DNA from 2 places in the Massilia sp. AB1 genome. Region 2 is predicted to be linked to the other one. Evidence: riboswitches for the same ligand, from Rfam matches in the RefSeq annotation. Region 2 holds a riboswitch; the other holds the start of a gene.
What was found. A riboswitch is a leader RNA that binds a small molecule or an ion and turns the genes downstream of it on or off. The one in region 2 is predicted to bind glycine.

Region 1: it holds a riboswitch for glycine, as region 2 does, so the genes downstream of both, gcvT (glycine cleavage system aminomethyltransferase GcvT) here and J8847_RS06140 (hypothetical protein) in region 2, are expected to answer to the same signal.

The regions. Positions count from the first base shown of each region.
Region 1 is NZ_JAGKSG010000011.1:915-16,308, reverse strand. It holds gene J8847_RS08725 (PilW family protein) at 1-865, opposite strand, end outside; gene pilV (type IV pilus modification protein PilV) at 886-1,467, opposite strand; gene J8847_RS08715 (GspH/FimT family protein) at 1,472-1,945, opposite strand; gene J8847_RS24125 (type IV pilin protein) at 1,939-2,337, opposite strand; gene J8847_RS08705 (peptide chain release factor 3) at 2,533-4,191, shown strand; gene J8847_RS08700 (tetratricopeptide repeat protein) at 4,348-5,343, shown strand; gene J8847_RS08695 (acyltransferase family protein) at 5,411-6,607, opposite strand; gene J8847_RS08690 (H-NS family nucleoid-associated regulatory protein) at 6,878-7,222, shown strand; gene J8847_RS08685 (methyl-accepting chemotaxis protein) at 7,434-9,110, shown strand; gene gcvP (aminomethyl-transferring glycine dehydrogenase) at 9,127-12,006, opposite strand; gene gcvH (glycine cleavage system protein GcvH) at 12,118-12,498, opposite strand; gene gcvT (glycine cleavage system aminomethyltransferase GcvT) at 12,546-13,676, opposite strand; glycine riboswitch at 13,726-13,823, opposite strand; glycine riboswitch at 13,841-13,924, opposite strand; gene J8847_RS08665 (ATP-dependent Clp protease proteolytic subunit) at 14,258-14,818, shown strand; gene J8847_RS08660 (hypothetical protein) at 15,009-15,191, opposite strand.
Region 2 is NZ_JAGKSG010000007.1:17,139-32,532, reverse strand. It holds gene J8847_RS06165 (M35 family metallo-endopeptidase) at 1-504, opposite strand, end outside; gene J8847_RS06160 (EAL domain-containing protein) at 802-3,378, shown strand; gene J8847_RS06155 (DUF4034 domain-containing protein) at 3,401-4,429, opposite strand; gene J8847_RS06150 (hypothetical protein) at 4,426-5,610, opposite strand; gene J8847_RS06145 (C39 family peptidase) at 5,722-6,315, opposite strand; gene J8847_RS06140 (hypothetical protein) at 6,354-7,064, opposite strand; glycine riboswitch at 7,381-7,478, opposite strand; glycine riboswitch at 7,481-7,569, opposite strand; gene J8847_RS06135 (hypothetical protein) at 7,674-8,126, opposite strand; gene J8847_RS06130 (GNAT family N-acetyltransferase) at 8,325-8,792, shown strand; gene J8847_RS06125 (AI-2E family transporter) at 8,796-9,881, opposite strand; gene htpX (protease HtpX) at 9,921-10,793, opposite strand; gene J8847_RS06115 (hypothetical protein) at 11,024-11,467, shown strand; gene J8847_RS06110 (flagella synthesis protein FlgN) at 11,528-11,998, opposite strand; gene flgM (flagellar biosynthesis anti-sigma factor FlgM) at 12,002-12,313, opposite strand; gene flgA (flagellar basal body P-ring formation chaperone FlgA) at 12,415-13,119, opposite strand; gene flgB (flagellar basal body rod protein FlgB) at 13,287-13,697, shown strand; gene flgC (flagellar basal body rod protein FlgC) at 13,708-14,109, shown strand; gene J8847_RS06085 (flagellar hook assembly protein FlgD) at 14,127-14,834, shown strand; gene J8847_RS06080 (flagellar hook protein FlgE) at 14,873-15,394, shown strand, end outside.

The DNA of each region.
Region 1 (15,394 bases), on a different contig from region 2:
AGTTGGCCACCGCGCAGGCGGCGTCGGCGCAGCTGTTGGCGCCGGCCGGGTTGGCCGAGGTGGCGTCGGGCACGCCGTCCTTCGCCAGGTCCATGCCGTATTCGAGCTGCAGGTTCTCGATGCCCTCGGCCAGCGGCACGACGCTCCAGGTGGGCGCGCTGCCGTCGCTGCCCAGCTCGGCGCGCTTGAGGGTGGGGATGCCGTCCCCGTCCTGGTTGTTGTTGGCGATGTAATAGATGTGGGTGTGGTAGCGGCGGATCGCGGCCAGGGTGCCGCTGTTGGGCGTCTGGGTGCAGTTGCGCTGGTGGCGGTTCAGGTTGGCGGTGCTCAGGCTGAGCGCGTAGAAGTCGTCGACACTGGACGAATCGAGCTCGGTCGGGTTGTTGCACAGCGAGGCCTGGAAGAAAGGCCCGCCTTCGGTGGTCGGGGCGCAGCTGCCGACGCCGGCGACACAGGTGGCGGTGCGGCGCACCACCAGCACGTCGGTGCCGTCGCGCACGTCGTCCAGGCAATCCAGTCCGCTGGCGTCGTCGTCCACGCCCTGGACGGCCAGGGGCAGGCCGGCCTTCAGGTCCGCCAGGCTGGCGGCGCAAGGCGCCGGCAGGGCGGCCGGGTCGCTCAGCGCGCCGGGATCGAACTCGGCGTAATAGCCGGCGTTGCGCAGGTCGATCGCCAGCAGGTCGATCGCATAGCGGCCGTTCTCGACCTGGCGGTGGGCCTTGTCGATCTCGCCCTGGGTGCGGATGTTCTTGACGAACATGGCGGAAAGGCCGCCGAGGATGGCCAGGCCAATGGCCACGGCCACCAGCAGTTCGGCCAGCGAAAAGCCGCGCGCGCGGCGCAGACTAGGGGAGTAGGGACGCATCGCGGCTCCTTGTCGACGACTTAGATACAGCCGGGCAGGCCGATGGCCACGCGCGCCGACACGGCGCGGCGGTTGGTGTCGGGACCGTAGGCGTCGCGGCCGCAGGACTGCGAGGGGGCGCGGGTCTCATGCATGCCTTGCCAGGCCACGGTGACCAGGTAGACGGCCGGAACGCAGACGCCGGGGCTGGCGTCCGCCGCACGCACCAGCTCGACGCAGCCGCGTGCGCCTTCCATGGCGCCGGCCTTGTTGCCGTCCGCGCGCTCCTCGGCCGCGCCCTTGAGGGCGGCGCTCCATTCGCACAGGTCGCGCGCGGCGCCGGCGGCGACCGTCGCGCAGTCGTCGCCCACGGTGCTGCCGGTGCCGAGCGGGTTGGCGGTCTTGTAGTCGGCGGCATTGGCGCTGTTGCCGCTCAGCCGGGACTGCATGTCCTGCAGCAGCACCGCGGCCTGGGCGCGCTGGTAGGACTCGATGGAACCGACCTGGGCCTTGGCCTGGAAGGCCGCCAGGCCCAGCAGGCCGAAGGCGACCACCACCATGGTGATCAGGACTTCGATCAGGCTGACGCCGCGCTGGGACGAAAGGGAGGGCATGGTATTCATGGCGTCAGCACTCGCTGGAAGTCTGGCTGGGGCGGCCGGAGAGATCGACCGCGACGCAGCGGCGGGCGTCGCTGCCGCTCACGCTGATGTCGAAGGAGGGCAGGCTGGCGCCCTTGACGCGGCCGTTGGGCAGGTAGACCACGCTGGCCGGGCCGTCGATGGCGGCGCCGGGCACGGCGGGATGGTCGTCGAGCAGGCGGTCGGCGTCGCCCGGGTCGGCGATGTCCCAGCCGGCCTGCCAGCCGGCGTCCTTGGGCGCCAGCGTCACTTCGGCGTTGCGCTTGATCGCTTCGCTGCGGGCCCGGTTGAGGGCGGTATACAAGTCGGTGCCGGCGCTGCGGCCGCGCATCGCGGCGACCAGGCTGCCGTAGGCGGGCGCGGCGACGGCGGCCAGGATCGCCATCACGGCCAGGACCGTGATCAGCTCGGGCAAGGTGAAGCCGCGGGCCGGCGCCGCATGGCGCGCGCGGATTACCATTTGTCGCCCGGGGTGCGGGTCCCGGCCTGGTTGATGGTCAGGGTGACGTCGCCGGCTTGGCTGGCGCCCGGCTTCGGGGTGGCGGTGATGATGTAGCTCTGCGGCGGACCGTCCTCGAGGTCGATCGTGATCTCGTACCGGCTGTCGACGTTGTCGGGCACCGGCGCCAGGTCTTCCACGCTGGAGGCGTAGCCGCGGGTGTCGGCCAGGAACTGGGCCTGGGCCTGGGCCAGTTCCATCAGGTAGGTCTGGGCCGCGCTGCGCTGGTTGCGCACCATGTACGCGGTGTAGGACGGATAGGCGAAGGCCGCCAGGATGCCGATGATGGCGATCGTCACCATCAGCTCGATCAGGGTGAAACCGCGCTGGCGGGGGGCAGTGGCTGGGATCATGGTCGGCCTCGCTGAAGCAATATGCATGGAATGTTGCCCAGTATAAACACTGAAGCTGTCAAATTGCTGAATCCAGGCTGACAAAATGCTGACAATGAGACGAAACCGTAGGAGAAGGATGTGGCGCGGTTCACACAAGCCGCCCCAAGAACGGTAAAATCGCCGGTTTTGCACGAACCCGAATTGGCCGCGACTATGGCAACCGACACCGCAGCACCCCTGAATGACTCCCTCGATCCCGCGCCGGCCGGCAAACCCGCCGCCGTGATCGCGCGCGAGGTGAACCGCCGCCGCACCTTCGGCATCATTTCCCACCCCGACGCCGGTAAAACGACGCTGACCGAAAAGCTCCTGCTGTTCTCGGGCGCGATCCAGCTGGCCGGCACTGTCAAGGGCCGCAAGAGCGGCCGCCATGCGACCTCGGACTGGATGGACATCGAGAAGCAGCGCGGCATTTCGGTGGCGTCCTCGGTGATGCAGTTCGAGTTCCGCGAGCACGTGATCAACCTGCTGGACACCCCGGGCCACCAGGACTTCTCGGAAGACACCTACCGCGTGCTGACCGCGGTTGACTCGGCCCTGATGGTGATCGACGCCGCCAAGGGCGTGGAAGAGCAGACCATCAAGCTGCTGGACGTGTGCCGCATGCGCGACACCCCGATCGTCACCTTCATGAACAAGCTGGACCGCGAGACCCGCGATCCGCTCGAACTGCTGGATGAAGTGGAATCGGTGCTCAAGATCGAGTGCGCGCCGGTGACCTGGCCGATCGGCATGGGCAAGAACTTCCGCGGCGTGTATCACCTGCTGAAGGACGAAATCATGCTGTTCAAGGCGGGCGAGGAGAAGGCCGACGGCGCTTTCGAGATCGTCAAGGGCATCGACAACCCGAAGCTGGCCGAGATGTTCCCGCTCGAGATCGAGCAGCTCAAGATGGAAGTGGAGCTGGTGCACGGCGCCTCGCACGTGTTCGACCTGGAACGCTTCCTGTCGGGCGTGCAGACCCCGGTGTTCTTCGGTTCGGCGATCAACAACTTCGGCGTGCGCGAGATCCTGTCGGCGCTGGTGGACTGGGCCCCGGCCCCGCGCGAGCGCGACGCCACCGTGCGCGCGGTCAAGCCGGAAGAGCTGCCGTTCTCGGGCTTCGTCTTCAAGATCCAGGCCAACATGGACCCGGCCCACCGCGACCGCATCGCCTTCCTGCGCGTGTGCTCGGGCCGTTTCGAGAAGGGCATGAAGGTCAAGCACCTGCGCCTGGGCCGCGACGTCAAGCTGTCCTCGGTGGTGACCTTCATGGCCTCGAGCCGCGAACAGGTCGAGGAAGCCTACGCGGGCGACATCATCGGCCTGCCGAACCACGGCAACATGCAGATCGGCGACAGCTTCAGCGAAGGCGAGCTGCTGTCCTTCACCGGCATTCCGTACTTCGCGCCGGAACTGTTCCGCACGGTGCGCATCCGTAACCCGCTCAAGATGAAGCAGCTCCACAAGGGCCTGCAGCAGCTGGGCGAGGAGGGTGCGGTGCAGGTGTTCAAGCCGGTGCTGGGTTCGGACCTGATCCTGGGCGCGGTCGGCGTGCTGCAGTTCGAAGTCGTGGCCAGCCGCCTGCTCAACGAATATGGCGTGGACGCGGTGTTCGAGAGCAGCAGCATCAGCAGCGCGCGCTGGGTGTCGAGCGAGGACAAGAAATCGCTGTCGGACTTCGAGAACCAGCTGGGCCACCAGGTGGCCTACGACGCGGCCGGCAACATGGCCTTCCTGGCCACCTCGGGCGTCAACCTGCGCCTGACCCAGGAGCGCTGGCCGAAGCTGACCTTCCACGCGACCCGCGAGCACGCGGCCAAGCTGGACTAAGGCGCCGCCGGTTTCATGTGGCAGCCCGCCCGCGTTCGCGCCGGCGGGCTGTTTTCATTTGAGCCGCGCGCTGCCGACCTATTCGATCGAACAGGTAGCGCGGCGATGCCTGGCGCGTAGAATCGTCGCTGCCCGTCCACGCCGACAAGAGGAAGCATGCCACACCCCGTTCGCCACGAATCGTTCCCGCGCCTGGCCCTGGCCGCGCTCTGCCTGCTGGCCGCGCCGGCCATGGCCACCCCCTATACCGCCGCGCTGAAGTCGCGCAACTACCTGGACGCCGAGCGCCTGGCCAACGCGGCCCTGGCCGGCGCGCCGCGCGATCCGCAGGCCCTGGCCGCCAAGGTCGACGTGATCGTGGCCACCGCGGCGGAAGCACGGGTCGACGAAGCCGTGTCGCTGGGCGAGGCCTGCGTCGCCGCCAACCCGCGCGAGTCCGTCTGCCATGACGCCCTGGGCACGGCGCTGGGGTCGAAGGCGATCGGCGCCGGGATCTTCTCCGCCATGGGTTATGCGGGCAAGATCCGCGACGCCTTCCGCAAGGCGGTCGAGCTCGACCCGAACAACGTCGGCGCGCGCTTCTCGCTGCTGCAGTACTACCTGATGGCCCCCGGCATCGTGGGCGGCGGCGTGGACAAGGGCCGCGCGCTCGCGGCGGACACCGCCAGATTGAGCCAGGAGACCAGCCAGCTGATGCAGGCGCGCATCGCCACCAGGGAAGAAGACTTCGCCCTCGCCGAGCGCCTGCTGCGAGCGGTGAACGTCGCTCCTGGCAGCGACCTGGCCGACCAGCGCCGCGATGCGCTGTGGAGCCTGGGCGGCAGCCTGATGATGGAAAAGCGCTACGCCGACAGCGAGCGCGTGTTCCGCGAACTGCAGGCCGCCTATCCGGACAGCGAACTGGGCCTGTACGGCCTGGCGCGCGTCCGCCAGGAGCAGGGCAAGCATGCGGAAGCGGTGCCACTGCTGGAGCAGGCCGCCAGGATCTATCCGCAGGGCGCGGTGTACTACCGGCTGGGGCAGTCGCTGCAGGCCGGCGGCAACAAGGCGCGCGCGGTGGGCGCCTACGAGAAGGCGCTGGGCGCGGTGCCCGGCCTGTCGAAGAAGCTGAGCGCCGACGCAAGCGCCCAGATCAAGACGCTGAAAGAGTAAGCGCCATCCTGTACCGGCTGCTTGCCGGGCGTCCGCGCGGGTGTTGCACTCGAGGTCCTGAGACCGCTCACGCCGGCCCCGCGCTTGCCTGGGCCGGCAGGCGGCCGTCCCTGGGCCGCTGCCGCCCGTTGAGCAGCACGCCGATGAAGGTATGGCGGACCAGCAGCTGGTAGCTGAGCAGGGATGCCACCGTGGTCGCCGCGACATTCAGCATCATCTTCGGGACCACGCCGAGCGGCCAGGTGTAGACCATGGCGCCGAATCCGATCGTGCCCAGCATGTGCACGAGGAACACCCAATACGAGCTTTCCGATACATAGCGCAGCACGCGATTCTGATGCTGCATATAGCGCAGGAACAGGCCGATCAGGGCGAAACTCCAGCACCAGCTACTCAGGTTATAGACATAGGCAATCACGGCTTCGATATGGGGAACGGTCCCCGGTTTTCTGGTGAAGATATCGAATGCAGCGAGCGCGGCGATGAATACCACCAGGCCCGCAATCGCGTATTTCCAGCAATGTTTCGTGAAATGCGGGAACAAGGCCTCGCGCGAACGATATAAGAGCAGGCCGGTGACGAAGAACAGGCCGTTATGCACCATTTCCGGCAATTGCGGAATGAAGGAGCCGCTGGATGCCATCACGCCGGCGCGATAAAACGATCCCACGATTGCCAGCGGAATGGTCAGCAATAGCGGACCCCACCAATTGCCCGCCAACGCAAGAAACGCCGTATCGATTCCCTCGCGCACGCGCACGGAGATGCGGCTCCACACCGGCGCCAGGGCGGCACTCAGCGCGCAGAACCAGATCAGGTAATAGAGGAACCACATGTGCATCGTATTGAAGGGCGAGGCGCCGGCGCTCTTTTTCGCCAGCAGCGAGAGTTCGATGCCTGCGGTACCGCGCGCCATGACGTGCAGGTAAACCAGCATCACGATGGTCGTGCAGACGATGAGCACCGGCCAGAACACGACAAAAGGCAGCAGCAGCCTGCGCATGCGGTGCGCCAGCATGCCCCTGGCGCCGCGGCCCGCGATCAGCATCGCGACGAAATAGCCCGCCAGGATGAAAAACACCGGCATGCGGAAAGCGTGGATGAACAGGAGGATCAGGTCGGCAATCGGCGAGGTCTGCGCATCGCGCCAGGGCAGGGGCGAGTCGCCCGTGGTGTGATTGATGGCGACGTGCAGCAGAATGCCGAGCCACATCATGACGGCGCGGAGGTTATCGAATGCGTGCAGCCTGCCGGAGTGTTCCATTTTGTCTCCATTTCTTATTGGCGTTCACCGAAATAAGCTCGGCTATTCATGCTTGCACCGCGAGATATCGCGGCGCTTGCGATAATATCAATACCGGAAATGGAAAATTTCGGCATATTCGGCCTCAAGGCTGGTATTTATTCCTCTCGCATGAGTCTTGCCGCAATTGGAATCCAATCAAAAATAATTGCGATCTTATTCCGTGTACCTCACCAGTTTTGTTTGGACATGGTACGCTTGCATTACCCACCACACTCTCAAAGGATGAGCATGGCCAACATCGATTTGTCGAACTACAACCTGGCTGAACTGAAAGGCCTGCAATTCGAAGTCGAAAAGCAGATCAAGTCGCGCCAGCAGGAAGAGGTGAAGAAAGCGCGCGAGCAGATCCTGGCGCTGACCAAGAACCTGGGCGTGAGCGTCGACGAACTGCTGTCCGCCAAGGGCGGCAAGCCGGGCAAGTCCGGCAAGGGCAAAGGACAATCGGCGGGTGGCGCGGCCCGATACCGCAATCCGGGCGATACGTCCCAGACCTGGACCGGACGCGGACGCCGCCCGGCCTGGGTGACCGAGGCCCTGTCCGGCGGCAAGACCCTGGACGACCTGAAGGCCTGATAGCTGACCCATAGCGCCGCGCCGGGCCAGCGGGTCCGGCAGTCCGTCTTTGCGCTGGCACAAATACCAGGCGCCGGTCATGGGGTAAATTCGTTGAATGCACTTGGGAAACTTTGTGCTTCAACCGGAGGACGCCATGACCCCATCGCTGTTAATCTGCGCAGCGCGCGCCGCTTCCCCTTCGCCGCAGCCCGCACGCATGGGGTAGGCCATGCTGGCCCGTCTCCGCATCGGTCCCAAGCTGCTGCTGGCGCCCGGCGCCGTGCTGTTCCTGCTGGTGCTGCTGTCCTGTTCCGCCTACTACGCGATGGTGCGCCAGAACGCCTCGCTCGAAGAGATCGTCGGGCAGCGCGCCGCCAGCATGCGCGCCGCCAGCAGCCTGGCGGCGCAATCGCAGAAAACCCATGCCGATATCTACCGCCTGCTGAGCTGGATGGGCGGCAGCTTTCCCATCGCCCGCACCGAGCCGCTGCGGCGCGACATCCTGATCGAGCATGAACGCATCGCCGATGGCCTGAGCCAGCTGGCGCGCATGACCGGTCCGCACGCGGCCGAGCGCCGCCACGTGGAGCAGGCGATCAGCGCCCACCAGGCCTATACCGCGGCGGTGCGCGACGTGATCGAGCTGGCGCCGCTCGACGGCTCGATCTCGGCCAACGCCATGCTCAAGGCCGAAAGCGCCTTCGCGGTGGTGGCCCAGCGCCTGGCCGACCTGGCCGTGATCGAGGAAACCCTGTCGCGCCAGGCGTCCAACAGCGCCCAGTCGGATTTCCGCGTGATGTCGACCCTGATGCCCATCGTGATCGTGCTGGCGATCGGCATCTCGCTGGCCATCACCTTCGCCGTGCGGCGCCTGCTGCTGGACGAGATCCGCGGCATCGGCGCGGCCGTGAGCGGCCTGGCCAGCGGCGACCTGACGGTGCGCGAGCGCGCCTATGGCGGCGACGAGATCGCCGAGACCTCGCGCGCCCTGGACGCCAGCATCCGCAACCTCAACGGCACCCTGCGCAGCATCCTGGAATCGGCGCGCGTGATCGGCATCGCCTCGCGCGACATCAAGCTGGGCAGCCTGAGCCTGGGCAGCCGCGCCGTGTTCCGCGCCGGATCGATGCTGGATACCGCCAGCTCCATGAAGGACCTGGCGGCCAGGGTCAACCTCACGGCCGACAGCGCGCTGGAGGCCAACCAGCTGGCGGCGTCGGCAGGGGAGGCGGCCGACGCGGGCGGCAGCGTGGTGGACCGCCTGCTGGCGGCGCTGGATTCCGGCAAGCGCAGCGCCCATCGAGTGGTCGAGATCGTGGACGGGCTGGACGCCCTGGCGGCGCAGGCGAACACGCTGGCGCTCAATGCGGGCCTGGATGCGGCGCGCGCGGGACCGGACGCCGCGGGCATGGCGGCGGTGACGAGCGAAGTGCGCCATCTGGCGCGCAGGGTGACTGCGTCGGCTGGAGAGATCCGGCTGCTGGCCACTCAGTCGGTCGCCGAGATCGACGGCGGCACCGCCTGGGCGGCGCAGGCCGGGACCAGCATGCAGCAGATCGCCAGCTCGGTGCGCCAGGTCGAGGATATCGTCAGCCGCATCGGCTCGGCCAGCCAGGGCCAGGAATCCAGCCTGGAGGACGTGAACCAGGCCATCGTGCGCATGGACCAGGTGACGCGCCAGAACACCAGCCTGGTCGAAGAGGCGGCCATGGCCGCGCGCACCCTGCAGATGCAGGCGCTGGCGCTGTCGCGCACCATGTCCGGTTTCCGGCTGGAAGAGCCGCAGGCCGAGCCGCCCGAACAAGCGGCGGCCCAAAAAGAAGACGGCGACGTCCCGCGCGAATTCGCGCGCGAACGCCGCCGTCATCCGAGCTCCCACTTGCGGCTCGCGTCGAGCCGCAAATAAGCTGGTCGATCAGCGATTATTCGTAGTCGCTGATCGGCGCGCAGCCGCAGAACAGGTTACGGTCGCCGTACACATTGTCGGCGCGGCCGACCGGCGGCCAGTACTTCTTCTTGCGCAGCGAGGCAACCGGGAAGGCCGCCACTTCACGGGTGTAGCCATGCTTCCAGTCGTCGGCGGTGACCACCTCCGCGGTGTGCGGCGCGCCCTTGAGCGGGTTGTCCATCTTGTCGTACTCGCCGCGTTCGACCTTCACGATCTCGGCGTGGATGGTGATCATCGCTTCGATGAAGCGGTCCAGCTCGGCCTTCGACTCGGACTCGGTCGGCTCGATCATGAGGGTGCCCGGCACCGGGAAGCTCATGGTCGGGGCATGGAAGCCGAAGTCCATCAGGCGCTTGGCCACGTCTTCGTTGCTGATGCCGGTCTTGTCCTGCAGCGGGCGCAGGTCGATGATGCACTCGTGCGCGACCAGGCCGTCGTGGCCGGTGTACAGCACCGGGTAGTGCGGCGCCAGGCGGCGCGCGATGTAGTTGGCGTTCAGGATCGCCACTTCGGTCGCCGCGGTCAGGCCTTCCGCGCCCATCATCGCGATGTACATCCACGAGATCGGCAGGATCGAGGCCGAGCCGTAGGCCGCCGCGCTGACCGCGCCGATGCCGGCTTCGTCGCGGACATAGCCGGTCGACAGCTGGTTCGGCAGGAACTTGGCCAGGTGCGCGCCGACGCCGATCGGGCCGACGCCCGGACCGCCGCCGCCGTGCGGGATGCAGAAGGTCTTGTGCAGGTTCAGGTGGCTGACGTCGCCGCCGAAGGCGCCCGGCGCGGCCACGCCGACCATCGCGTTCATGTTGGCGCCGTCGACGTAGACCTGGCCGCCGTGGGCGTGCACGATCTCGCACAGTTCCTTGATGCCTTCCTCGAACACGCCGTGGGTCGACGGGTAGGTGACCATGACGCAGGCCAGGTCCTTGCTGTACTGCTCGGCCTTGGCCTTCAGGTCGGCCAGATCGACGTTGCCATTCTCGTCGCAGGCGGTGACGACCACCTTCATGCCGACCATGCTGGCCGACGCCGGGTTGGTGCCGTGGGCCGAGGACGGGATCAGGCAGATGTTGCGGTGGCCTTCGCCGCGCGACTCATGGTACTTCTGGATCACCAGCAGGCCGGCGTATTCGCCCTGCGAGCCGGCGTTCGGCTGCAGCGAGATCGCGGCGTAGCCGGTGGCGGCGCACAGCATGGCTTCGAGCTGGTCGATCATCTCGCGGTAGCCCACGGTCTGGTCGTTCGGCGCGAACGGGTGGATGTTCGAGAACTCGGGCCAGGTGACCGGGATCATTTCCGAGGTCGCGTTCAGCTTCATGGTGCACGAACCCAGCGGGATCATGGTGCGGTCCAGCGCCAGGTCCTTGTCGGCCAGCGAGCGCAGGTAGCGCAGCATCTCGTGCTCCGCATGGTAGCGGTTGAAGGTCGGGTGGGTCAGGTAGGCGCTTTCGCGGGTCAGGGCGGCCGGGAAGGCGTCCGCCACGTCTTCGTCCAATGCGTCGATATCGACGTTCTTGCCGTTGCCGAAGATGGCGAACAGCGCAGCCAGGTCTTCACGGGTGGTGGTCTCGTCCAGCGACACGCCCACGTGCTGGTCGTCGACGCGGCGCAGGTTGATGCCGGCGTTGACGGCGGCCGCGTGCAGCGCGGCTGCGTCGCCCTTGACGGTCAGGGTGTCGAAGTAGGTGGTGTTGGTCACTTCCGCGCCGAGCTGCTGCAGGCCGCGCGCCAGGATGGCGGTCTGGCGGTGCACGCGCTGGGCGATGCGCTTCAGGCCTTGCGGGCCGTGGTAGACCGCGTACATGCCGGCCATCACGGCCAGCAGCACCTGGGCGGTACAGATGTTCGAGGTCGCCTTTTCGCGGCGGATGTGCTGTTCGCGGGTCTGCAGCGCCAGGCGGTAGGCCTGGTTGCCCTGCGCATCGACGGTCACGCCGACCAGGCGGCCAGCCATGCTGCGCTTGAATTCGTCGCGGGTGGCGAGGTAGCCGGCGTGCGGGCCGCCGAAACCGAGCGGCACGCCGAAGCGCTGGCTGTTACCGACGACCACGTCGGCGCCCCATTCGCCCGGCGGGGTGAGCATGGTCAGGGCCAGCAGGTCGGCGGCCACGACCACCATCGCGCCCATGGCGTGCAGGTGTTCCACGGCGGCGCGGTAGTCGCGCACTTCGCCGTTCACGCCCGGGTATTGCAGCAGCACGCCGAAGCAGGTCTCTTCCAGCTTCTCGATGTCGCCGGCCGCGATCACGCGAACTTCGACGCCGATCGGCTGGGCGCGGGTCTGGATCACTTCCAGGGTCTGCGGCAGCACGTCGTCGGCGACATAGAACACTCTCGACGAGGACTTGCCGACGCGCTGCAGCAGGGTCATGGCTTCGGCGGCGGCGGTACCTTCGTCCAGCATCGACGAGTTGGCGATGCCCATGCCGGTCAGGTCGGTGATGGTCTGCTGGAAGTTCAGGATCGCTTCCAGGCGGCCCTGCGAGATCTCGGGCTGGTAGGGGGTGTAGGCGGTGTACCAGGCCGGGTTCTCGAAGATGTTGCGCAGGATGACCTTCGGGGTGTGGGTGCCGTAGTAGCCCTGGCCGATCATCGACTTCATGACCTTGTTCTTGGATGCCAGCGCGCGCAGGGTGGCCAGCGCGTCTTCTTCGGTGCGCGGCTCGACGAACTGGCCCAGGTCCAGGGTGTCCTTGCGGCGGATGTTGGCGGGAACCACGGCGTCGATCAGGGCGGCGCGCGAAGCGTAGCCGAGGGTCGACAGCATGGCTGCCTGTTCGGATTCGGACGGGCCGATATGGCGCGGGATGAACGAATCGCGGGCTTCAAGTTGGGTGAGGCTGGAACGGGTCATGATGGTGGCCAGATGAATTGCCGGCGCCTTGTGGGCTGGCGAAGATGAGGAATTCGGGACTTCGTGAAACTAAAAGGGCGCGCCGCATTCAGCGGCGCGCCCTCGGCGACATTAATTGTCGGTGGTCTTGCCGTAGGCGTCGGCGTCCAGCAGCTTGTCGACAGCGCCGGCGTCGGTCGGCTGGAGCTTGAACAGCCAGGCGCCGTACGCGTCCTGGTTGATCGAGTCCGGCGCGTCGGCCACGGACTGGTTCACCGCGGTGACGGTGCCCGACACCGGAGCGTAGATGTCGCTGGCGGCCTTGACCGACTCGACCACGGCGGCGTCGTCGCCGGCGGTGAAGGCCTTGCCGACCTGCGGCAGTTCGACGAACACGATGTCGCCCAGTGCGTCCTGCGCGTATTCGGTGATGCCGACGGTCAGGGTGCCGTCAGCCTCGCGGCGGACCCACTCGTGGGACTCGGTGTATTTCAGGTCGGTAGGGATGTTCATTAAAGGCTCCTGGTATGGGTGACGCGGTGATTATATTGCTTGTTCTTTTAGGCGGCGAGGACTTTGCCGTTACGCACGAACGGCAGCTTGACGACGGAAGCGGCCAGCTGCTTGTCGCGGATCACGACTTGCACGGTGTCGCCGACCGCCACGTCCAGCGGCACGCGCGCCAGGGCGATCGCCTGCTGCATGCTCGGGCTGAAGGTGCCGCTGGTGATCTCGCCTTCGTTGCCGGCGGCGCTGAGGACCTTCTGGTGGGCGCGCAGGATGCCGCCTTTTTCGCGCAGGATCAGGCCGACGAAGTTGGCTTGCTGGCCCTTGGCCTGCAGGGCGGCCTTGCCGATGAAGTCGCGCTCGGAGACCAGGTCGATGGTCCAGCCCAGGCCGGCGTCCAGCGGGTTCACGGTCTCGTCCATGTCCTGGCCGTACAGGTTCATGCCGGCTTCCAGGCGCAGGGTGTCGCGGGCGCCCAGGCCGGCGGGCTTGATGCCGGCGGCGGCGAAGGCGTTCCACAGGGCTTCGGCCTTGGATGCCGGGACGCCGATTTCGAAGCCGTCTTCGCCGGTGTAGCCGGTGCGCGCCACCATGACTTCGCCGAAGGCGGTGTCCGGGACGATTACGACGTTGAAGGGCTTGAGCGCTTCGGAAGCGGCCTTGGTCTCCGGCAGCACTTCCCAGGCCTTGGCGCGGGCGTTCGGGCCCTGGACCGCGATCAGGGCGATCGGGTCGCGATTTTCATCACTACTATCGCGGCGCTGGGTGATGACCAGGCCGGAATTCGTGGCGGCGTTCTGCTGGTTCATCCAGGCCACGTCCTTGTCGGCGGTGCCGGCGTTGACGACGATGCGGAACCAGTCTTCGCTGAAGAAGTAGACGATCAGGTCGTCGATGACGCCGCCTTCGGGATTCAGCATGCAGGAGTAGAGGGCCTTGCCCGGGACCTGCAGCTTGTCGACGTTGTTGGCCAGCAGGCCGCGCAGGAAGCTGCGCACGTTGGCGCCCTTGAGGTCGACCACGCACATGTGGGACACGTCGAACATGCCGGCGTCGGTGCGCACCGCGTTGTGCTCTTCGATCTGGGAGCCGTAGTTGACCGGCATGTCCCAGCCGCCGAAGTCGACCATCTTGGCCCCTAGGGCACGGTGAGCGGAATTGAGCGGAGTCGCTTTGAGCGTCATGGAATCCTCAGGGCAGTTGAATAGGGGTGCGGGCACGTCGCCGTGCGCTGTTTTCCCCTCTGTCCTTGGTACCTGAGAGATAGCGGCCTGGCCGCCTGCCCCTTCGGTGGGCCGCTTGTGTCGCGGCCGCTCTCCAGAGTTGAGCCGCCGCGCGATGCGCCGCCGCTCCTTGACCGGTCCTTTTGCCTGAGAGTTTGTGGGTAGTGCCCCTTCGGCGGCAGCGTGCTGCGCTCTCCCTGTCAAGACTGTGGAGGATATGCGAGAGGGCGGTTGCTGTCAACCAGCTAAGGGGGAAACCAGGGGAAGGAAGGGGCGGCCCCTACCCTCAGAACGTCGTTCCGGGACTCGGCGTCCCCCTCGGCCGGAACCCAAGTTCGTTGGGCAGCCGGCAGCCAAAACGTGGGCGGGAACGCGAGCAAACTTGGATCCCGGCCTTCGCCGGGATGACGTTGGTAGGTAGGGCGGTTACGCGGGCATTTCGATTCCTAAAAGCATTGCCGCGCACTATTGACGCACGGCATCCGGGCTCGCGGGCCGGTTTTGCTACACTTATCACACTCACTTTGCAGGCGGAAAAAACTATGAGCGAAGACAAAGCACAACAGGAAAAAACAGGCTGGTTCACGCTGTCTGGCGACGTCAATAGTGACATGGTCCACCGGGTCTTCGACGCGGTCGCCGCCATGACCGAGGACGGCATCGAGACGGCCCATGTCCTGGTGCAGTCCAACGGCGGCTATGTCAGCGACGGCCTGTGCCTGTACAACTTCATGGCCAGCTCGCCGATCAAGTTTGTGATGTACAACGGCGGGGCGGTGGCCTCGATCGCGGTCATCCTCTACCTGTGCGGCACGGAGCGCTATTGCAGCGAGACGGCGCGCTTCATGGTCCACAAGTCGCATGCGACCGCCTCGCCCGGTTCGCGTCCGGATGCGCTCAACATCATCGTCGAGGGCCTGCGTGCCGACGATTCGCGCACCGAGTCGATTCTGCGCAAGACCGTCGAGCTGACCCCGGAGCAGTGGAGCATCCACCAGTATTCGGACCTGCATCTGAACTCGCGCGACGCCAAGGCCGCCGGCCTGGTCAACGACATCCGCGATTTCGCGCCGCCCAAGGGTGCGATCCTGCGCAATATTTGAGTCGGCCCAACAGGCTCGGTAGCCCGATACATCGGCTTGGCCGATGGCCGCGGCCCGTTTATTCGTCAGGCCTATGGATAAGGCAAGGAAGCCGTGGCGCTTTGTCCGACACATAGAAAAGCCCGCCGGCTCGATGCGCGGCGGGCTGGACAAGTGATGCCTGCTTCCGGCGGGGCCGGAGAAAACAGGATCAGCGTTTGTCGTTCTTGTGGCTCTGACGGCCAGCTTCGGCGTGTTGTTCCGGAGTACCGCCGCGGGTGCCGCCGCCCGAGCGCGAGCCCGAACCTGCCGAGCCCGACTGTTTGTTGCCTTCGCTCTTGCTGCTTTGCTGAGAGCCGCTTTGGTTGCGCTTGCTACCTTGCTTCGAGGCCATGGTGCTTCCTTTCATAGTGGGAAAAGATCCTGCTCGGCTTTACCGACCGGCCGTGTCCGAATGGATTCGAGGCATTTCCGGTGAATCAATCATGCTTATCGTGTTGATGAATCGCTATCGGAACACCCCTTGATGCGTTGTAGGAGGTGCTCCTACAATCTGAAAGCATCTATTTCCTGATGAAACGCTCGATCACATGCTTC
Region 2 (15,394 bases):
CCAGATGCTGACCGGGCTGGAGGCCAGCTCGCCCGTCACCGCGTGGAGGGCCGCACCCGCGCCCAGGCCGGGCAGCGGCGCCGCCGGGCTGTTGTAGCGTACGGTATAAGCGCCCGTGATGTGCATTTCATAGAGCGCGGACAGTTCGACCGTCTGGGTCACCGAGGCGCCGGGCTCGATGAGCACGAAGTCGGCCGCCTCGGGCGCGGGCCGCTTGATCTCCACCCCGAGGTAGCGCACCGGCTGGCCGTCGCGGCGCACTTCGAACAGCGAGGACTGGACGCCCTCCAGCGGCGTGCGCCAGCGCAGCACATGCTGGGCCTCGCCCGAGGTATTGGTCAGGGTGACCCGCACCGGCACGTCGTCGCCGCGCCCGACGGAAGGGCGCAGCGCCTCGAGCCGGACCGCGACGCCGGCCTGCGCCGGCTGGGCGGCGCCTGCCGGCGCGGACGTGAAAACAAGGGGGAAGAGCAGGGCGAAGCAGGCGTGGGAATAGCGGGACATGATGCCTCCTGGTTGGTGTCCTGCCTACTCTCCCGCCGCTATGCATGCTAGATATTGCGTCAGTTCAACAGTGCGCCACCACTTCATTGCTAAGCGGCAATAACCCTGCTGCCAATAGGCCAAATAAACAACAGTTGCACAGTATTCACTCGATCAGCGCGGGGCTACTTTGCTATCATGCAACGACTGTATCCATTCAGCCAACACCCCACGCAGCTGCAGCTTCCTCATGACATTCCACACGACAGACGCAACGATGCACAGGCCGGTGCGGCATGCCCGCGCGCGGAGGCCGGCATGATGGAAGGACTGGAAATGGTCGACCTGATCGCGAGCGAAATCGGCCTGGACGGCGAGGAAGTGGCGGCGCGCAAGGCCTTCCTGGAGCTGGGCGAGGCCGACCTCGCCGCCCTGCGCGAGGTGCACGCGCTGCTGGAGCAGGAGCGCGAGCGCTTTTCCGGCGAGTTCTACGACCACCTGCTGCGCTTCGCGCACACGCGCAGCATGCTCGGCAGCGACAGCACGGCGCGCGCCCTGCGCCGCGCGCAGTCGGCCTATTTCAGCAGCCTGACCGCGGGCGACTACGACGCGGGCTATATCCGCGAGCGCCTGCGCGTGGGCATGGCGCACCAGCGCATCGGGCTCGAGCCCAAGTGGTACATCGGCGCCTACCGCAAGTACCTGGCCGAGATCATCGACATGCTGTGGGAGCGGCTGGGCCACGACCCGCAGCGCTGCACCGCGGCCATCGACGCCGTGCTCAAGGTGGTGTGCTTCGACATGGGCCTGGCGCTCGACACCTATGCGCACGCGGCGCAGCGCAGCATGCGCCAGAACCAGAACTACCTCGAGCAGGTTATCGACGGCATGCCGGCCGGCCTGCTGGTGGTCGACTGCACGCGCCGCGTGCGTTCGATGAACCGCATGATGGCCGACCTGCTTGACGCGCCGGAAGACGCGCTGGCGGGCGGCTGTCCGCTGGAGCAGCTGATTCCCGGCCAGGAGCTGGGCGAACGGGTGCTGGAGGCGCTGCGCACCGGCGCGCCCCAGGACAACGTGCTGGTGACCCTGGACGGGCGCGCCGACGGCCTGCGCTATGTCGAGTTCAACATCCGCCGCACCCAGCAGGCCGGCGGCCAGCTGCTGCTCCTGATCGGCCACGACGTCACCTTCCGCCGCAAGGCGCGCCTGCGCCTGCAGGAGAGCGAGGAATTCTTCCGCCTCACCTTCAACCAGGCGGCCGTGGGCATCGTGCTGCTCTCCGGCGACGGGCGCCTGCTGCGGGTCAACCGCAAGATGTCGCAGATGCTCGGCTATACCGAGGTCGAGCTGCTGCAGCGCTTCTTCCAGCAGCTCACCTGCGAGGAAGACCTGCCCGACGAACTGGCCCTGATCCGGCGCCTGAAGGCCGGCGAGATCCACGACTACCAGCGCGAGAAGCGCCTGATGCGGCGCGACGGCAGCACGGTGTGGGTCAATGTCAGCGTCTCGGTGATGCGCGACGCCCACGGCGACCAGCGCTTCATCTCGGTGGTCAAGGACATCTCGCGCCGCAAGCAGGCCGAGGAAGCGCTGCTGCGCATGGCCAACCACGACGCGCTCACCGGCCTGCCCAACCGCGCGCTGCTGCAGGACCGCCTGGCCCAGGCGATCGCGCACGCGCACCGCAACGGCAGCCAGGTGGCGGTGATGTTCATCGACCTGGACCGCTTCAAGCACGTCAACGACAGCCTCGGGCACGACGCCGGCGATCGCATGATCGTCGAGATCGCGCGCCGCCTGTCGAGCACCCTGCGCGACAGCGACACCGTGGCGCGCCAGGGCGGCGACGAATTCGTGGTGGTGCTGCCCGACCTGGCGGGGGAAGAGGACGCCGCCACGGTGGCCGGGAAGCTGCTGGAAAACCTGTTCCAGCCGCTGGTCCTGTGCGGCCAGGAAGTGTTCCCGACCGGCTCGATCGGCATCGCGATGTACCCGCGCGACGGCCAGGACAGCGCCACCCTGCTCAAGAACGCCGACAGCGCCATGTACCGCTCCAAGGGGCAGGGCGGGCACCACTACAGCTTCTACATGGCCGACATGGGCGAGCAGGCCTTCGAGCACCTGCGCTTGGAAGGCGCGCTGCAGCGCGCGCTGCAGCGGCGCGAGTTCCTGCTGCACTACCAGCCGGTGGTGGACATCGGCAGCGGCAGGGTGACCGGCGTCGAGGCCCTGCTGCGCTGGCAGCCGCATGGCCAGCCCATGGTGTCGCCGGCCGACTTCATTCCGCTGGCCGAGGAGACCGGCCTGATCGTGCCGATCGGCGAATGGGTGCTGGCCACGGCCATGGAGCAGCAGGTGGCGTGGCGCCGCCAGGGCCTGCCGCCGGTACGCATCAGCGTGAACCTGTCGGCGCGCCAGTTCCTGGGCCAGGACGTGGCCCAGCAGGTGGCCAAGCTGATCGCGCGCACCGGCTGCGATCCGAAATACCTGACCCTCGAGATCACCGAGAGCGTGCTGATGGAGAATCCGGCGGCCGCCACCGAGACCATGGCGCGCCTGGCCGGGATGGGCGTGCAGCTGGCGATCGACGACTTCGGCACCGGCTACTCCAGCCTGGCCAGCCTGAAGCGCTTCCCGATCCACAGCCTCAAGATCGACCGCTCCTTCGTGATGGACCTGACCCAGGACGCCGACGACGCGGCCATTGTCAACGCCGTGATCGCGCTGGCCCATTCGATGAAGCTGAACGTGATCGCCGAAGGCGTGGAAACATCGGAACAGCTGGCCTTCCTGCACGAGCGCGGCTGCGACCAGATGCAGGGCTACTGCTTCTCGCGTCCGGTCGAGCCGCAGGGGATCGAGGCCCTGCTCAGGGCGGTCAAGGCGGCTTGACCCGCCCCGGCCCGCTCCCAGATCAGGTCTCGCCGGCCCAGCGCCGGCAGCTTTCCAGGCTGCGCTCCGGATTCTCGCCCCATTCCTCGGGATCCACGCGCTCGCCCAGCTTGCCCAGCAGGCGCAGGACCGTGTCCCTGTCCTTGGCCAGGCAAGCCATGTAGGCATAGCGGTTGAGCCGTTTCGCGCTGTCGGGGTAGCGCGCCAGGATGTCCTCGAAACCCTGCTTCATCTTGCCCCAGTCGGCGTGGCTGCCCTCGAACAGCGCATGGCCGAACTGGTTCGCCGCCGCGTGCGAGTACAGCCGCGCATAGAAGGCCATGCCGTGGCGCGCGCGGGTCTGTTCCGTGACCTTGCGGATGTAGTCGTCGAGGACCTTGGGGCTGCCGCCCCATTTCGGCAACAGGGAGGCCGCCATGCGGAGGTAGAGATCGCTGTCGTCCGGGTTGCGCCTCAGGCCATCCTCCGCGATCGCTTCCATCTGGCGGCGGTCCCAGTCCAGGGCCGTGCCGATCTCCAGCAGGATGTCATGCGCGTCGCTGTCCTGCAGCGCCACGTCGGCATGCTGGCGCAGGTAATCCGCGGCGCGCTTGAGGTAGGCGTGGAAGTCCTTCCAGGCTTCCGGGGGCACGTCCTTGACGAAGCCCTTGCCGCGATACGACCAGCCATGCCTGAGCAGCGCGCGGGCGTGCAGGACGTGCGCGAAGCTCGATTGCGGGTGCTCGTTCGCCCACTGCAGGGTGAGCAGGTCGACCTCCTTCAGGTAGGCTTCCTCGTTCTTCATCTTGTAGTTGAACAGCGCATCGAGGCCCGCGCGGAACTGGTTCAGGCGCAGGTTCGCGTCCGCGTCGAACTGGTTCGGCTTCCTGTATTCGGTGTTCCGGCGTTCGAGCTCGGCGAAGTCGCCGCACCAGAACGCGTCCGTGGCGGCGGCTTCGACCGGCGCCGCCACGGACGAGTTGGCGCCGTGAGCGGAGCAGCTCATGCCTGTCAGCGCCGCGCCCAGCACGGCGCCGTTCAGCAGGCGGATGAAAGGGGAGGGCAGTCTCATGGCTTCGCTTTCTCCGGCGTGTCCGGTTCGGCCGGCGTCAGGGTCCAGACCATCTCGAATTCCGGCGGCGTGGCCGGGCCGGCCTGGCGCGCGTGGTGCAGGGCCACCGCATCGAAGACGTTCTCGAAGGCGACCGGGCGCGTGCCGCGGATGCCGCGCACCGTGATCTTCCGTTCGCCGATGCTGGCCGGTCCAGCTTTGCCCGAAGCGTCCAGCGGACGCGCGATGCGGATCACCCCTGTCACGTCGAAGCGCTCGGCGAGCTTGGGGTAGCCGGGGACGGCGCCCGGGGCTGCCACGACGGGTTCGAAGGCGCCGGCGAAGCGCTCGGTCGCGCTGATCAATGTGCCGTAGCGGAAGGCGGCGAGCGCCGCCGCGGGCGTCGCGCCCTGCGCCACGCTGGCGCGCAGCCACCATTGCTGGAGCTGGCATTTGCTTTCCGTGGCCAGCTCGGCATAGGGTTTGCGTTCCGCGAGCAGGGCGTAGGCCAGCGCGGGCGGCAGGGCCGGCGCCGCACGCGGTCCGCCGCGCCGGATCTGCTCCACGGCCTGCATGGCGGCGTCCTGAGGCAGCAGGACCGGCCAGGGCGGCAGGGCGGCGCGCGGCTGTCCCCAGTGCGCCAGCAGCCGGCGCTCGGTGTCGAGCGCCGCCTTGCGCCGCGCGGGCGGCATGGCTTGCAGGCGCAGGACCCGGCTCGCGAAATCCTGGAAGCGCGCATCGCCCTGGAGCCGGCAGACGCCGGGCGATGCGGCCAGCGCCGCCAGGGTCGCCTGTTCGTAGTCCGCGTCGCCCGGTTCCACCTGCCACAGCGCCAGTTCGTTGAGCACGCGGGCGAAGACGGCATGATAGACATCGTCCTCGGACGCGGGCTCGGCGGGCGTGGTCTGCAGGCGCCTTTCCTCGTCAATCCAGGCCGGCAGCAGTTGCCGGATGCGGGCGAGGTGGGTGGCGGCCATCGCTTCGGCTTCCGCGCGCAGCGCCGGGTCGAGATCGAGTTCCCTGGGCAGGGCGAAGGCGCGGGCCAGGTCCTCGTTCAGCGGCGCGGAAATGGAGGCGTTGTTCCTGGTGGCCCGGTCCGGTGCGGCCAGCGCCGTCAGGCTGCCGGCCAGCAGGGTGAATAGCAGGGTAAATGGCAGGGCGGAGCGGGCCAGGCGTCCGGCCCGCGGTTTGAAGTTGGTCACGCGCGGCTCGTCGATGACATGGGGGAGGTCGAACCATATCATGCTGGATGAGTGGAGAAACACGCGCATTTCCACGCTCTCCAGGCCGCCGCGGCGGCCTGGAGACGGGGCTTACAGCGCCGGGCTGGCGTTCATGCGCTGGGTATGGGTCCAGCGGTGGTCGTAGGCCGACACCGCCGAGCTGTAGGTGCGCCAGGTCTGGCCCTCGCCCGGCCACGGGTCCATGATGTAGACGTAGTTCACGCCGTTATAGGTCTCGTAGCCCCGGCCGGCCATGATGTGGCCGCCGCCGTTGGTCCAGCCGTAGCGGATCACGAAGGGACGGTTGGCATTGATGTCGGCCACCACGCTGCTCCAGGACGAGGCCACGTTGTAGGCGGTGTTCGGCACGCCCCAGGCGGACAGGATGTTCTGTACGCTGCCGCTGGTGCCGTACATGGAGTTCGGCTGGTTGGCGTAGCTGCTCCAGTCGAAGATCGTGTTCCCGCACGCGTAGTTGATCCCGAAGGCCCAGTTCACGATCTGGCACTGGCTCGGGGTCTTCTTGTACAGGTTCAGGATCGCCTTGCTGGTCGCGGACCAGCACCACTGGCTGTGTTCCTGGGTGGTCAGGGGAACGTTGAGGGTGCGCCACTGCGCGAAGGCGCTCGGTGCGGCCAGGGTCAGCGCCGCGGCGGCCAGCAGGCCTGTCAGTCGTTGGTTCATTATTTGTCTCCGTATGGGTGCTTGTCGTTGGCGCCGTCTCAGCGGTGCTCGTCCAGGTTGCGCTTGACCGCCGCGCGCAGGGCTGGCAGCAGTTCGGCTTCGTCGGCCAGGGCGGCGGTCGGACGGCCGAAGGCGTCGGTGCGCTGCAGGGGCAGGGAAGCGCGCGCGGAATACAGGGGCGCGAAGCGGGTGCCGCCGGCGGTCTCGACTTCGAGCAGGTCGGAACGGGCCTGGTAGATGCGCAGCAGGCGCAGGTTGGAGCGGTCGGCATTGCCGTGCGCGGCGACCAGGGCGTCGAGGTCCCTGGACAGGACCGCGGCGCCGTAGGCGACCGTCTGGTAGCGGCCGCCGTGCTGCTCCACCGTCGCCATGCCGATCGGGCGCTCGCCCAGCAGCACCACGAAGCGCCATTGCTGGGCGTGGCGCGCCATGCTTTTCATGCTGCCGCGGCCGCGCATCAGCTGGTCCGGATCGATGGTGTAGACCGGGAAGCCGTAGCCGATGCGCGCATCCTTCAGCGCGCGCAGGTCCTGGACCTCGAGCGGAAAGCCGTCCGGGGCCGCGCCCGGGCGCTGGAGCTGGTGGTTGATGAACTGGCTGAGATCGCGCTGGGCCGCGGCGAAGGCCGCGGACTGGCCGGCCGCGGCCTGGCGCGCCGCGCCGGGATCGGCGGCCTGCGCTTGTACTGCGGGTCCCGCCAGGCCGAGACCGATGCCGAGCGCCAGGGCCGCGAGCCTTGCCCGAGCCATCCTGTATTGCCGTTGTTGAGCTTGCATTGACGACTTCTCCTTGAATGTGAAGGTGAAAAGCGGCCCGCCTGTCCGAGCGGGCGTCTGTTGCTGCTGCTGCAAAAGGACACGCATGGCGTGCCGGACAACCGGGACGAGCGCTAGGACGGCGTCGGGAAACTGCCCTGGCGATGAGGAAGGAAGGCGGTGGCGCGCTGCGCAGGCGCGCACGGCGCCGCGGCGCCGCCAGGGGCGCCGGAGTCAAGTTCGGTATGCATGAAATCCAGACACAAAAAGCGTCACAAGGGAATCCGCGCGCTCATTGCGCGTCGGCACCCCCTCTGTGCTGGACCTGAGAGATTTCGCAGGCCGAGGTAGGGCCTGCTTGCTCCTTCGGTGCGCCGGGTGACGGTCTCCCGGCGGCTCTTCAGAGTGTGAATGCGGTATCGGTCCTTTTGCCTGAGAGATTCCGGGGCGGTTGCTCCTTCGGCGCTGTCGGATAGACAGTCTCTCCCGATACCGCGGCCGGCGCCTGGGCGCCAGTCGTATAGACAGGATAGCCCAGCTATTTCAAATAACTCAACGGTTTTATCCCGCTTGTTGTTTTTGCACCAGCGTCTGCATGTCGGCTCAGCGCCCCGCGTCGCGGTCCCGGCGCTGGTCCAGCTTGTCGCTGTCGTCGTCGGTGCCGGCCCGGTTCCCCAGGCCGCCGTCCGCGGCGGCCGCATCGCTGGGATTGCCGCCGCCGGCCATGGCGACTTCGTCTTGCTGGCGGTTCTGCTGGCCCTGGCTACCCTCTGCCTTTTCGACCGTGCCTCCCGGCACGGGCCCGCCGGCGTTGCCGTGGCTGGTTTGCGGCGCGCCGGCCGGGCCGACATTGCTCTCCGGCGAAGCGCTGTTGAAGTTGGTGTAGCGCCCGGACGTGGCTTCGCGCTGTTCGTTCTGGCCGCCGACGCTGGAGTAGCCGGCGCTGTCGTCGGCCACGAAGCCGGAGCCGGAATCCGCGCTGCCGCGCAGGGCCTGGCCTCGGCGCTGGTCGTCGTCGCGGCCGCGTTTCGGGGTGGACTTATTTCTATCGTTCATCATGTTCTCCTTGGCATAGATGACGGGACAGCTTCATCTTAATCATCCGCACCTGGAGCCCAATAGGCGCACGGTACAAGGCTGCGTAGGAGGAGTCGGACGTGGCCGACCTGACAAAATCGCCAGCTTGCCGCCAGGACAGGCCGCCACGTACACTGGAAGCGCCGGCCTCTTTCACAAGATACAAGGATCCCCCCCATGATCGTCGACTACCTCGCCAACCACAAACAGTTCATCCCCGAGATCGCGGACCTCATCTTCGGCGAGTGGTCCGACCTGTTCCTCGCCAACGGCGTGGACAAGGCGCAGCTGCTGGCGATGCTGGAAGAGCGGGCCAACACCGAGCGGCTGCCCATCGCCTACGTGGCGGTACGGGACGGCGAATTGCTGGGCACCGGCAGCATCAAGATGGAAGAGCCGAGCACGCGGGAAGGGCTGTCGCCCTGGCTGGCGGGCATGTACATCAAGGAGGCTTACCGCGGCGGCGGGGTCGGCGAGCAGATCGTCAAGGCGCTCGAAGCCAAGGCCCAGGCCCTCGGCGTCGAGACCATGTACCTGTCGGTCGGCCGTGCGGTCAGCTTCTACAAGAGGCTCGGGTGGAGCATCATGGAAGAGCGGGTCACGCCGTCCGGCGCCACCCTCATGAGCAAGCGCCTGGCCGCTTGAGCGCTAGACGGTCGTATCCTGGCCGATGCGTTCGGCCTTCCCGGCGGCCGGGACAGCTTCCACAGGCTCGGCGCCGCGGCCGTCGCGCAGCCAGGCGAACAGCACCGCCATCATGAAGGGGCCGACGAACAGGCCCAGCACGCCCATGGTCGAGACGCCGCCGAGCAGGCCGAACAGCACCGCCAGGAAGGGCAGGTTGACGCGCTGGCCGATCAGCTTGGGGCGGATGAACTTGTCGACCATGAACAGCTCTACCGCGCCCCAGGCGAACAGGCCCAGGGCCGCGCCGGCATGGCCCTGGCCCAGCAGCAGCAGCGAGACCATGGTGAAGGACAGCGGGGCGCCGCCCGGGATCAAGGCCAGGTAGCCGGTGATCACGCCCAGCAGGGCGGGCGCGGGCGCGCCGGCGATGGCGTAGGCGATGCCGAGCACGATGCCTTCCAGCACGGCGATCGAGCACAGCCCGAGCGCGGTGCCGCGCACCGAGAGCGGCAGGATCGCGCGCAGCCTGGGATAATGCGCCGGCAGCAGGCGCTCGCCGGCGCCGTCGACATAGCGCACCACGGCCGGGCCGTGCAGGTAGAGCACGAACAGGGTCAGCAGGGTCAGGAACAGGTAGAGGGCGTTGGCCAGGATGGTCGAGCCCCAGAGGCGCGCCGCGCCGGTCAGCTGCGGCATGAAGTCGCCCAGCCCGGTCTGAATGAGGGCGCGCAAACCGCCGGGCACGGCCAGGTGCTCGTTCCACCATTTGATGGCCGGCTCGGCGAGCAGCGGCAGGCGGTACAGCCAGGACGGCGGCGCCACGCCGGTCAGGTTGACGTTGGTCAGCATCCGCTCGATGCCCGCCAGCTCGTTGGTGAGGGCGTTGAACAGCAGGATCGAGGGACCGATGAAACTCACCAGCAGCGCCACCAGCAGGGTGGCGGCGCTGGCCAGGGGCGGCCAGCCGCGGCGCAGCAGCAGCTGGTGCAGGGGCCAGGTGATCACCGCCAGCAGCCCGGCCCAGGCGAGCGAGCCCAGGAAGTGCTGCAGGAGGTAGGCCAGCGCCGCGGCAAACAGTACTGGCAACAACAGTGGAGCGTACCGCATCGAGGTTCCTGGCCTTGTTGGTAGTTCTTTTAAGTTCTCTTATCCGCGTTGCAGGGCAGCGATACGGTCTTCGCACGACGGATGGCTGCTCAGCAACGACATCATACCGCCTCCGGCGATGCCCGAGGCAGCCATGTTCTTCGGCAGGCCGCCTTGCGCAATACCGCCGAGGCGGGCCAGCGCGTTGATCATCGGGCGCGGCGTGCCCAGGATGCGGGCGGCGCCCGCGTCGGCGCGGTATTCGCGCTGGCGCGAGAACCAGGCCACGATGACGCTGGCCAGGATGCCGAACAGGATGTCGCAGACGATTGCGGTAATGGTATAGGCAATGCCGGGGCCCGTGCTTTCTTCATCGTCCTTGCGCAGCGCCTGGTCGACGAACCACGCCACCACGCGCGCCAGGAAGATCACGAAGGTGTTGACCACGCCCTGGATCAGGGTGAGGGTGACCATGTCGCCGTTGGCGATGTGGGCCACCTCGTGGGCCAGCACGGCCTCGACTTCTTCCTGCGTCATCGATTCCAGCAGGCCGGTCGACACCGCCACCAGCGAGGAATTCCTGGTGGCGCCGGTGGCGAAGGCGTTCGGCTCGCCCGGATAGACGGCCACTTCCGGCATGGCGATGCCGGCGCGCTGCGCCTGGGCGGCGACGGTGTTGACCAGCCACTGCTCGGTCGAGTTGGACGGGCGTTCGATCACGCGCGCGCCGGTCGACCACTTGGCCATCGGCTTCGACATCAGCAGCGAGATGAAGGCGCCGCCAAAGCCCATCAGGGCGGCGAAGACCAGCAGCATGCCCAGATTCAGGCCGTTCGCGGTCAGGAATTTGTTTACGCCCAGCACGCTGGCGGTGATGCTTAGCACCAGCATGACGGCGACGTTGGTAGCGAGGAAGAGAAGAATGCGTTTCATGTCGTTTCCAGTGTTGTTGTTCAAAGCAAGACGGTATTGCCTACACGAAAGGATACGCCAAGCCCGTTATCTGGAAAAGCGAAGTTTAGCGAAAGATTTCTTCGTAAAAATCGAAGTCATGCACGTGGCCGGCGGATCACACCACGGAGGGGGGATTCGTCGCAAGCGGCGGTTCCGGAACGCGGGCGGCTCCTATAATCGCGGCCATAACAACTTTGCCAGGGAATGTCATGAAACCGATCCACATCGCCGCCTCGCTGCTCGTCGCCCTCTCGCTGTGCAGCGCCCCGTCCTTCGCCGCCGATCCGGAAGAGCATTTCGTGCTGACGCCGGCCCTGCTGGCGAAGATCAAGGCCGCCGCGCCGGAGCTGAAAAAACTGGAAAAGGACAATGACGAGGACGACGGCAAGAACGAGCTGTCGGTCGACGACTACGTGAAAGCCATCGAGGCGCAGCCGCGCGCCAAGGCGGTGCTGAGCAAGCACGGCATCGGCACCCGCGAATTCGCGCTGAGCACCCTCGCGCTGGTGCACGCCGGCTTGTTCGTCGGCATGGAATCGATGATGGACAAGAAGCAGGCGGCCGAGATGATGGGCAAGTTCACCAGGGAACAGAAGGCCAACATCGCGCTGCTGCGCAAGCTGGGACCGTCGGCCTACACGCTGTCGCGCTGACCGCCGCCCCCAAAACGACAATGGCCGCGGATGCGGCCATTTCTTTTCATGCGTCGCGGATCAGCCGACCACGAAGCGCTTCGAGGGACCGGCGCCCAGGGTCTGGCCGCTGGCGCCGTAGATGCCGGCGGAGGCGGCGCCCGCCGGGGTGCGCAGGGCGTTCAGCACGCCCTGGTTGTGCGCCAGCTGCTTGTTGATCAGCATGCCATTGACGCGGTTGAGTTCCTTGGCGTCGCGCGAGATTTCCAGCAGGCTTTCCCACTGGCGCCGCACTTCCGGATTGCCGGCCACCGCCAGCCAGGGTTCCATGCCCGCTTCCGAGCCTTCGCAGCCGGCCGCGGCGAGCGCCGCATGGCGCTGCTTCGACAGCGCGGCCAGCTCGGCCAGCAGCGCGTTTTTCTTCGGTGTCAGTTCCGCCAGCCCATCGGCGTCGAGCGCTACCAGCAACTGCTGTTCCTGTTTCATCAGCTCCACGAGGGAAGCGACGTGTTGGTGTTCGGAGGCGAGAGTGTGGTGCGGGCTGGTGGTCATGGGTTATCGCTTGCGTGAATGCAGCAAGTCGCGCACGGTCTCGAGGAGGCCGTCTGCGACTTTCTCGGAATTGACTTGGAACTGGCCATCGGCGATGGCCGCCTTGATGCGTTCGACTTTCTTGGTGTCGAACACCTGGTTGTTGCCGCCGACGGCATTCGCCATCGCCTGGCCCTGCGAAGACAGGCGCACGCTGTCGGTCTGCGCCGGAGTCGGGGCAGTGGTCGACGCCTTTTCCGCCCCACGCGCGTTGTTGGTCTGCGTCGTGGCGGGCTGGAGGCCTGGGTTGTTCTTGAGGGTATCGTTGATTTTCACAGCATCATCCTTCTCTGTTCGGAGCGGAAACTCCGGGATCTGTCTGTTTATCGGCAGCGATGCCGCAAACTTTAGCGCAGAAAAGGGCCTTCGATGGTTTGTTACAAAACGACCTCGACCAGTCCGCCCATGCGTGCCGTCCCGCTCACGACCGTCCCCGACTGCGTCCGCACCTGCACCACCTGGCCTTCGCCGGCGGTGCCGATCGCCTTGGCCTCGGCCGAGACCGAGAAGTTGGCGCCGCGCGACACCAGGCGCACCGCCTGGCCTTGCTGGACCACCGGCTTGCTACGCAGGGTGTCCGCGCGCAGGGCAGTGCCCGCAGGCAACGAAATAGTAGGAGTGCGGCCGATGGCCTGGGCCATGTCGGTCAGGATGCCGTTCGGCATGGCGGCGATGTCGCCCTTCATCAGGACCAGGTGGCCCTGCTCGACCGGCTGGCCCTGGGCCAGGGGCACGGCGGCGGCCACGTAGTCGGCCAGCACGCTGACCTGGGCCTGAATATACACGGTCCAGGCGGTGGGGGCGGTGCAGCGCACGCCGACCGTTGTTTTTCCCCACGGGCGCGCGCCCGGCTGCTGGAAGGCTTCCGGCGCCGGGCAGTGCGGCAGGCTCATGCGCTGGTCGACCGCGCCGACCTTGACCAATACCTGGCCGGGCAGGCCGGCGCTCTGGGTCTGCAGGTATTGCTCGACGACCGCGCGCAGGGCGGGCAGGTTCTGGCGCTGGGCGCTGGCGGCCGTCTGCGCATGGGCGCAGGCGAGGGGCAGGGCAAGCGCCAGCAGGGCGGCGAAGTGTCGTTTCATGGAAAACAGCCTGGATGGGAAACCGGGAATGCTGCCATCTTAGGGCTGATGATTCCGTAGCGAAACTATGAATAGCCGGGATTTGCCCATGCTACTCCTTCGATTGCCTCGCTTTACAGATCCGTATGATCGGTGCTGTCCCAACAAGAATCTGCCTGGAGGCTGGCATGATCGGCAAAATCGACGACTACCTGCGTTTCCATGAATCGGCCCTGTCCCTGCGCGCCCAGCGCCAGGAATTGCTGGCGTCGAACATCGCCAACGCCGACACGCCCAACTACAAGGCGCGCGACATCGACTTTTCCAGCGCCCTGCAGGGTGCGCTGGCCGGCCGCCAGGGCGGCCTGGCCACCACCGCCCAGGGCCACGTGCCGCGCGGCCAGGCCACCGGCGACACCCTGGCCAACGGCACCCCGGTGCAGTACCGCGGCGTGGTGCAGGGCAGCGTCGACGGCAATACGGTCGACATGGACGTCGAGCGCAACCAGTTCGCCGACAACGCGCTGCGCTACGAAGCCGGCATCACGATGATCAACCACCAGATCAAGGGCCTGCTGGCGGCCATCCAGGGTCAATAAGGGGTAAATCATGTCGCTATTTAATATCTTCAACGTCTCCGGCTCGGCGATGAGCGCCCAGGCCCAGCGCCTGAACACCACCGCCAGCAACCTGGCCAACGCCGACAGCGCCACCAGCGCCACCGGCGAAGCCTACCGCGCCAAGGCGGTCGTGTTCGAATCGGTTCCCACCGCTTCCGGCGCCACCGGCGTGCGGGTGCGCGAAGTGGTCGAGGACCAGTCGCCGATGAAGCAGGTCTACGACCCCAAGCACCCGCTGGCCGACGACAAGGGCTATGTGACGATGCCGAACGTGAACGTGGTCGACGAGATGGTCAACATGTTGTCGGCCTCGCGTTCCTACCAGACCAACGTCGAGACCATGAATGCGGCCAAGACCATGCTGCTCAAGACCCTGACCCTCGGTCAATAATGTACTGAATAACGACCATGACCACCGTTAATACCAATTCCAGCGCCTCGACCATCAATGACCTGATGTCGACCATGAACACCAAGCCGAAGGAAGTCGACAGCGTCCAGGCCGACACCGACAAGTTCATGACCCTGCTGGTGACGCAACTGAAGAACCAGGATCCGCTCAACCCGCTCGACAACGCCCAGGTGACCAGCCAGCTGGCCCAGCTGTCGACCGTGACCGGCGTGAACAAGCTGAACGCGACCCTGGAAACCCTGAAGTCGAGCTACCAGTCGTCCGAGGCGATGCAGGCGACCAACCTGATCGGCCATGGCGTGCTGGTCGAAGGCAAGGACGTCCAGCTCTCCGGCGGCAAGTCTATCCTGGGCGTCGAGCTGGCCACCCCGGCCGACAAGGTCCAGATCCTCGTCACGGACGCCAACGGCAAGGAAGTGGCCACCATCGACATGGGCCCGCAAGAGGCTGGCATCCTGCCGGTGGCCTGGGACGGCGTGCCCGACCCGGAAAAGCTCGACAGCGACGGCAAGCCGGTGGTCCTGCCCGACGGTAAGTACAGCTTCAAGGTCGTCGCCACCCGCGCCGGCGAGGAGCTCGACGACGCCAAGGGCCTGTCCTTCGACAGCGTTGCCAGCGTGACCACGAATGCCAAGGACGGCGTCAAGCTCAACCTGCCCGGCAAGGGTGCGGTAGCCATGGCCGACATCAAACAAGTTCTGTAAGCAAGCCGCTTACCCACACATTTAGCAGGAGAAACGACATGTCTTTCCAACAGGGCCTGAGCGGCTTGAACGGCGCAGCAAAATCGCTGGACGTCATCGGTAACAACATCGCCAACGCGAGCACGGTCGGTTTCAAGGGTTCGACCACCCAGTTCGCCGACGTCTACGCCAACTCGCTGAATGGCGCGGGCGGCAACTCGGCCGGTATCGGCGTGAAGGTCGCCGGCATCGCCCAGCAATTCAGCCAGGGCAACGTCGAAACCTCGAACAACCCGCTCGACATCGCCATCAACGGCGCCGGCTTCTTCCGCATCGAAGCCGCGGGCGTGGTGCAGTATTCGCGCAATGGCCAGTTCTCGCTCGACAAGAACGGCTACATGATCAATGCCCAGGGCGCCAAGCTGACCGGCTACGGCCTGAACGCGGCCGGCCAGCTGTCGGCCGGCGCCCCGGTGCCGCTGCAGATCGACACCTCCGACCTGGACCCGGTGCAGACCACCGACGTCGACATCCAGCTGAACCTGGATTCGCGCACCCAGCCGCCGGTCAATTCGCCCTTC